One region of the Burkholderia stagnalis genome, then DNA from elsewhere that is predicted to be linked to it. Evidence: riboswitches for the same ligand, from Rfam matches in the RefSeq annotation. Region 1 holds a riboswitch; the other holds the start of a gene.
The links. Region 1 has a riboswitch for thiamine pyrophosphate ahead of ABFO07_RS00590 (FAD-dependent oxidoreductase). Riboswitches for the same ligand answer to the same signal wherever they lie in the genome.

Region 1 (3,397 bases):
CGGTACGTCCGGCAGCCGTTCGCGCAGTACGCGCAGCCCGTACGGGTTCACGACGCCCTTGCCGGTGCCGATCGGCGCGCCCCACGGCATCAGCGCCTCGCAGCCGGCGTCGAGCAGGCGCCGGCCGATCACGAGATCCTCGGTGCAATAAGGCAGCACCTTGAAACCGTCCTTGACGAGCTGCGTGGCCGCCTCGATCAAGCCGACCGGGTCGGGCTGCAGCGTGTAGTCGTCGCCGATCAATTCGAGCTTGATCCAGTCGGTCTCGAACACCTCGCGCGCCATGTGCGCGGTGGTCAGCGCCTCGGCGACGGTCTGGCAGCCGGCCGTGTTCGGCAGCAGCGGCACCGCGTGGCGCTTGAGCAGGTCGAAGAAGCCGGCTTCGGCGGTGCCGCCCGTCATCTGACGGCGCAGCGCCACCGTCACCATGCCGGGCCGCGCGGCCGCGATCGAATCGGACAGCGACTGCAGCGACGGATAGCGCGACGTGCCGAGCAGCACGCGGCTCGCGAAGGTTTCGCCGTACAGCGTCAGCGCATCGGCGCAAGTGGGGGACGTCATCTCGTGTTCCTGGAAAGATCGGGGATGCGCCGGGGCCTTCAGCCGCCCGCGACGGGGTGCACGACGTCGAGCTTGTCGCCCGCCGCGAGCGCGCGCGCCGCATGCTGCGTGCGCGCGACGAACGTGCCGTTCAGCGCGACCGCGTACGGCGGGCGCGCGCCGTACGCGCTGAGCGCGTCGGCCACCGTCGCGCCGTCGGGCAGCGCGAGGGTCTGTTGGTTGATCTGGATATCCATGGGCTTGCTTCGTCGAATTCGGGTCGCGGCGCGCGTCAGGCCGGCTGGCGCGCGTCGTCGCGGTGATGAAGGAGATCGGGCCAGCGCGCCGCGCCGCGCCACGCGGCGAATGCGTCCGCGCCGCCCAGCGTGCCGGACAGCGCCGCCTGCGCGAGCGCGGCCGCGGCATGCGCGACTTCCGGCGCGATCATGAAGCCGTGCCGGTACAGGCCGTTGACCGCGAGCGTCGCCGCACCGTCCCAGATCAGCGCCGGGCGATGATCGGGCAGCGTCGGGCGGCACTGCGCATTCAGCTCGAGGATGCGCGCCTCGCCGAACGCCGGATGCACGGAGAACGCGGCGCTCAGCAGCTCCAGCGCGGATCGCACGCTGACGGGCGACATGTCCTCGCCCTCCACCTCGGTCGCGCCGATCACGTACAGGTCGTCCTGCTTCGGCGCGATGTACAGCGGATAGCGCGGATGCAGCAGCCGCACCGGCCGCGTGAGGCCGATGCCGGGCGCATGCACGCGCGCCACCTCGCCGCGGATGCCGCGCAGCGCGGGCAGCGCCGGCTTCGCGCCGAGCCCGCGGCAGTCGATCGTGAAATGGGCGTCGGGCAGGCTGTTCGCGTCGATGGCGACGTGCCAGTGCGTGTCGACACCGCGCTCGGCGAGGCCCGCCGCGAGCGCGCGCAGCGCCTGGCGGTTGTCGAGCTGGCCTTCGCGCGGCAGCAGCAGCCCGCGTGCGAAGCGGCCCGCGAGCGCCGGTTCGGCCACATCCACCTGCGCGCCGGCGAGCGACACGAAGCCACCGTCGAGCAGGCCGGCCGGCGCGTTCGCGCGCACGCGGCGCTCGAACAGCGGCGCCTCGGCGCGATCCGCGTGATGCCAGACGACGAGCGTGCCGTGCTGCTGGAAGAACACCGGCTCGGGGAGTTCGGCGAGCCACTGCGGCCAGCGCGCGAGCGACGCCGCGCCCAGCTCGGTGATCAGCAGTTCCGCGCTGGCCGCCTCGGCGAGCGGTGCGAGCATCGCGGCCGCAACCCACGCGGCGGACTGCTCGCCGTCCGGGCCGCCGCGCTCGTACAGCGCGACGCGGTGGCCGTCGCCCGCGAGCCGCCACGCGATCAGGCGGCCGACGAGGCCGCCGCCCAGCACCGCGAAATCGGGCCGTGCAGTCACGACGCTCATCGCACGCCCTCCTCGCGAAACACATGCCGATGCGGCGCGCACGCGCAAACGCGACCTCGTGCGAACGCACGCGGGGCGGGACAAAAGACTGAAGATTGAACGGTCATTGCATCCTTCCGCAACGCGCAGCGAGCGCGCGTACCCAAAAGGACGAAACCGGCAGCAAAGGCCGGCCGGGCGGGACAGGGCGCTGACAAATGGGGAAGCAGCCAGCGCGGCCCGGCGGGATCGGAAACTTCCCGCGCCGGTATTACCCGGATCGGGTGCGAAGGGTCTCTCTCAGCCTCGCCGCGCCGCCCGGAACACCGCCGGCCACGCACGAAGCACCCCTGTTTCGTCGACGGCCATTAGACCATAAAAGCGGAAACGGCCGCAAACTGTCCCCCGTCGGCAATTTCACCGATGCCGGGCGCCGCTCTGGCACAATGCCCGCAGGCCGGCGCGCGATCGCGCGCCGGTTGCCGTCCTACCGCGGGCCGTTAAGTGCCGTTTAAGACGGGCGCGCCACAATCCGCAGCGCCCGCCGTCATGCGGCACGTTTTGTCCGGCCCGCCTGTTTCGCGGCGCGCGCCCGGCCTCACCGGCGTGCGCGCCGGCCACACATCAGGAAGCACATGACCCAATCGCCCCATACCGCCCACGACGCACCGCAGGACGAGCGCCAGGTATCCGCGTGGAGCCTCGTCAAGCCCTACTGGGTCTCGTCCGAATGGAAGGTCGCGTGGGGGCTGCTCGTCACGATCATCGCGATCAACCTCTGCGTCGTCTGGATCAACGTGCGGCTCAACAAGTGGAACGCGCAGTTCTACAACGCGCTGCAATCGAAGGACGTCCACGATTTCCCGAACCTGCTGCTGCAATTCTCGGCGCTCGCGTTCGCGTTCATCATCCTCGCCGTGTACGGCCGCTACCTGCGCCAGATGCTCGGCTTCCGCTGGCGGCAGTGGCTCACCGAGCGCTTTCTCGGCCAGTGGCTCGGCGATCGCGCGTTCTACCGGATCGAACGCGACCGCCTCGCCGACAACCCCGACCAGCGGATCACCGACGACCTGCAGTCGTTCGCGACGACCACCCTGTCGCTGTCGCTCGACCTGCTGTCGACGGTCGTCACGCTCGTGTCGTTCATCACGATCCTGTGGTCGCTCGCGGGTGCGCTGACGGTCACGCTCGGCGCCACGCCGATCGCGATCCCCGGCTACATGGTGTGGGCGGCCGCGCTGTACGCGGTGGTCGGCTCGCTGATCATCCAGAAGGTCGGCCACCCGCTCGTGTCGATCAACTACCAGCAGCAGCGCGTCGAGGCGGATTTCCGCTTCGGGCTGATCCGCGTGCGCGAGAACGCCGAGCAGATCGCGTTCTACGACGGCGAAACCACCGAGAACGGCAACGCGCGCAACCTGTTCATGCGCATCCGCGACAACTGGTGGC
Region 2 (3,397 bases), 870 kb from region 1:
CGCGCATTTGAAACCGACGTATTTCGCGTGGATGTCCGCGCCCGCGCGCCGCAGGAACGCGCCGAACGGCGTGCCGCCCCAGCGCCCGATCGCGCTCCACCCTTCGACGCAGATGTGCCGCGTGATCTGCTCCGCATGCGGCAGCGCGTACAGCTCGTCGAGCGTCCACACGCGCTTGCCGGTCACGCGCCCGGACAGCGCGAGCTTGTACGTCGACGCATCGACATGCGGCACCTCGTCGATCCCGTAGTACGCGTTGAACGGGAACGGCCGCGTCAGGTCGGCTTCGGTGTAGGTCGGCGCGAGCCGGTCCGGGCTGAACAGCCAGGCCTGCACGCGGTCGTTCATGCGCGACACCTTCTCGAGGAACGTGTTCACGGATGCATCGTCCTGCAGCGAGCAGCCGGACAGCATCGCGAGGCCGCCGAGCGTCAGGATGCGCCGGTTGAACAGCCGCCGCGACGGCATCGCGAGCTCGCGGCGCACGTCGAGCGCGAGCGCCTGGCGGTCGAGCGTCCAGCGCGTCGGGGCGCGCTTGTCTTCGGGTTCGGACATGATGATCTCCCTAGCGCCCGCGCAGCATCGCGAGCAGCGAGCGCGGCACCAGCAGCGCCATCGCGATATGCACGACGAAGAACGCGACCAGCACCGACATCGCCCAGAAATGCACGACGCGCGCGTTGTCGTAGCCGCCGAGCAGCGTGCGCAGCAGCGGGAACTGCACCGATTTCCAGATCACGAGGCCGGACAGCACCAGCACGACGAGATCCAGGATCGCCGTCAGGTACGCGACGCGCTGCACCGCGTTGTAGACGCTCAGGTCGTCGTGCGCGAGCTTGCCGCGCAGCGCCGCGACCAGGTCGCGCAGCACGGCCGCCGGCGAGACCGGAAAGAACTTGCGCGCGATGCGCCCGGTCGCGAGCGCCATCGTCAGGTAGAACAGCCCGTTGCCGGCGAGCAGCCACATCGCCGCGAAATGCCATTGCAATGCGCCGCCGAGCCAGCCGCCCAGCGTGATGCCGTGCGGGAACGCGAACGGCGGATAGATCGGCGACGCATCGTAGATGCGCCAGCCGGACAGCACCATCACGAGCGCCGCGAGCGCATTGAGCCAGTGGCTCACGCGCACCCACAGCGGGTGGATGGGCCGGGCGGGCGGCGACGCAGCCGCACGGCCCGTGGCGGGAACGGTTTGCATGGTGAAAACTCCTTCGGTGCGCGGCGCGGCCGCGCCAACGGCCTGCACGACGTGTGCGTCCGCGCAGGCCTGTTCGGCCACCTGCGGCACGGCGAGCGTGCACAACGCACGACGAACCGCGCCGACGATGCGTCCGCGCACGCGCCGGCCGCGTGCAGCGCGGTGGCCGGCCACGCGTGCGGACCTCCCGTCAGTTGGACGGGCTCATCTTGTCGCCCTGCATCGGCTTGCCCATCTCGTCGTTCGACATGGCGCCCTTCTTCATCGCGTCCTTCTTCATCGCATGCTTCTTCATGCCATCCTTCTTCATCGCGTCGCCTTTCGCCATCGCGTCGTGGCCCATCGCGTCCTTCGACATCGGCGCCTGATCCTTCGACATCGCGTCGCTCTGCGCGTAGGCGCCCGTCACCGCGAATGCGAGGCCGGCGACACAGGCTGCCATCAGTGCTTTTTTCATGACTTCACTCCAGTACATGGGTTTGAGGAGCCGAATAGACGGACGACGCCACGCGATATGACAGGCCATCGCGAAAAATTTTTTCGCGGCATGCTCAGCAGCCCGATGCTGCATTGCGCCGCGGCGTCCACGCGGCCGCCGCTCCACGTGCGGCGCGCGCCGTGCCACCCACGCATGCCGCGCGATGCTGCGGCCGCGCGCCCGGCACGGAACTGTCCCCGGTTGAAACCGCCGCGAAGCCGGTGTATCGTGTGCGCTTGCTAACGCGGGGGTCCTGCAATGCGCTCGGTCAACAAACCGGCACTTGCGGGTGAGAAATACCCTTTGAACCTGATCTGGGTAATGCCAGCGCAGGGAAGCGTACGGGCTTCGCCGCCATTCCTTCTGACGAATCCCGCCGCCTCACGAATCTCGTCTCCTGCTTAGCTCGCGCCCCACAACAGCTTTGCACGGGGCCCGATCGAGCGCTCAAGCGCCGGTTCGGGTCGCCCACAGGAGATCGCATGAACGCCAATCCGAAGTTTCTTTCCGCCGACGCCCACGTCGACGCCGCAGCCGTCGCCCCGCTGCCGAATTCGCGCAAGGTCTACGTCACCGGTTCGCAGCCCGACATCCGCGTGCCGATGCGCGAAATCACGCAGGCCGACACGCCGACCGGCTTCGGTGGCGAAAAGAATCCGCCGATCTACGTTTACGATACGTCGGGCCCCTATACAGATCCAGACGCGAAGATCGACATTCGCGCAGGCCTGCCCGCGCTGCGCCAGCGCTGGATCGAAGCGCGCGGCGACACCGAGACGCTGCCGGGCCTCACCAGCCAGTACGGCCTCGAACGCGCCGCCGACCCGGCCACGGCCGACCTGCGCTTCCCGGGCCTGCACCGCAACCCGCGCCGCGCGCAAGCCGGCAAGAACGTCACGCAGATGCACTACGCCCGGCAAGGCATCGTCACGCCGGAAATGGAGTACATCGCGATCCGCGAGAACCAGCGCCGCGCCGAGTACCTGGAAAGCCTGAAGGCGAGCGGCCCGAACGGCGCGAAGCTCGCCGCGATGATGGGCCGCCAGCACCCGGGCCAGGCGTTCGGCGCCGCCGCGTTCGGCCCCAATGCGCTGACCGAGATCACGCCGGAATTCGTGCGCTCGGAAGTGGCGTGCGGCCGCGCGATCATCCCCGCGAACATCAACCACCCGGAATCGGAGCCGATGATCATCGGCCGCAACTTCCTCGTGAAGATCAACGCGAACATCGGCAACTCGGCCGTCACGTCGTCGATCGGCGAGGAAGTCGACAAGATGACGTGGGCGATCCGCTGGGGCGGCGACACGGTGATGGACCTGTCGACCGGCAAGCACATCCACGAAACGCGCGAGTGGATCATCCGCAACAGCCCGGTGCCGATCGGCACGGTGCCGATCTACCAGGCGCTGGAAAAGGTCAACGGCAAGGCCGAGGACCTGACCTGGGAAATCTTCCGCGACACGCTGATCGAACAGGCCGAGCAAGGCGTCGACTACTTCACGATCCATGCGGGCGTGCGCCTGCAGTACGTGCCGCTCACCGCGAACCGGATGACGGGCATCGTGTCGCGCGGCGGCTCGATCATGGCGAAGTGGTGCCTCGCGCATCACAAGGAAAGCTTCCTGTACGAGCATTTCGAGGAAATCTGCGAAATCATGAAGGCGTACGACGTGAGCTTCTCGCTCGGCGACGGCCTGCGCCCCGGCTCGATTTACGACGCG

Region 2: another riboswitch for thiamine pyrophosphate. It lies ahead of thiC (phosphomethylpyrimidine synthase ThiC); the one in region 1 lies ahead of ABFO07_RS00590 (FAD-dependent oxidoreductase).

What each region holds. Positions count from the first base shown of each region.
Region 1 is NZ_CP156685.1:117,354-120,750, forward strand. Features, by position in the region: gene ABFO07_RS00580 (thiazole synthase) at 1-561, opposite strand, end outside; gene thiS (sulfur carrier protein ThiS) at 600-797, opposite strand; gene ABFO07_RS00590 (FAD-dependent oxidoreductase) at 833-1,969, opposite strand; TPP riboswitch at 2,189-2,310, opposite strand; gene ABFO07_RS00595 (ABC transporter ATP-binding protein/permease) at 2,584-3,397, shown strand, end outside.
Region 2 is NZ_CP156685.1:2,910,427-2,913,823, forward strand. Features, by position in the region: gene ABFO07_RS13460 (molybdopterin-dependent oxidoreductase) at 1-555, opposite strand, end outside; gene ABFO07_RS13465 (cytochrome b/b6 domain-containing protein) at 566-1,198, opposite strand; gene ABFO07_RS13470 (pentapeptide MXKDX repeat protein) at 1,389-1,655, opposite strand; TPP riboswitch at 1,913-2,030, shown strand; gene thiC (phosphomethylpyrimidine synthase ThiC) at 2,159-3,397, shown strand, end outside.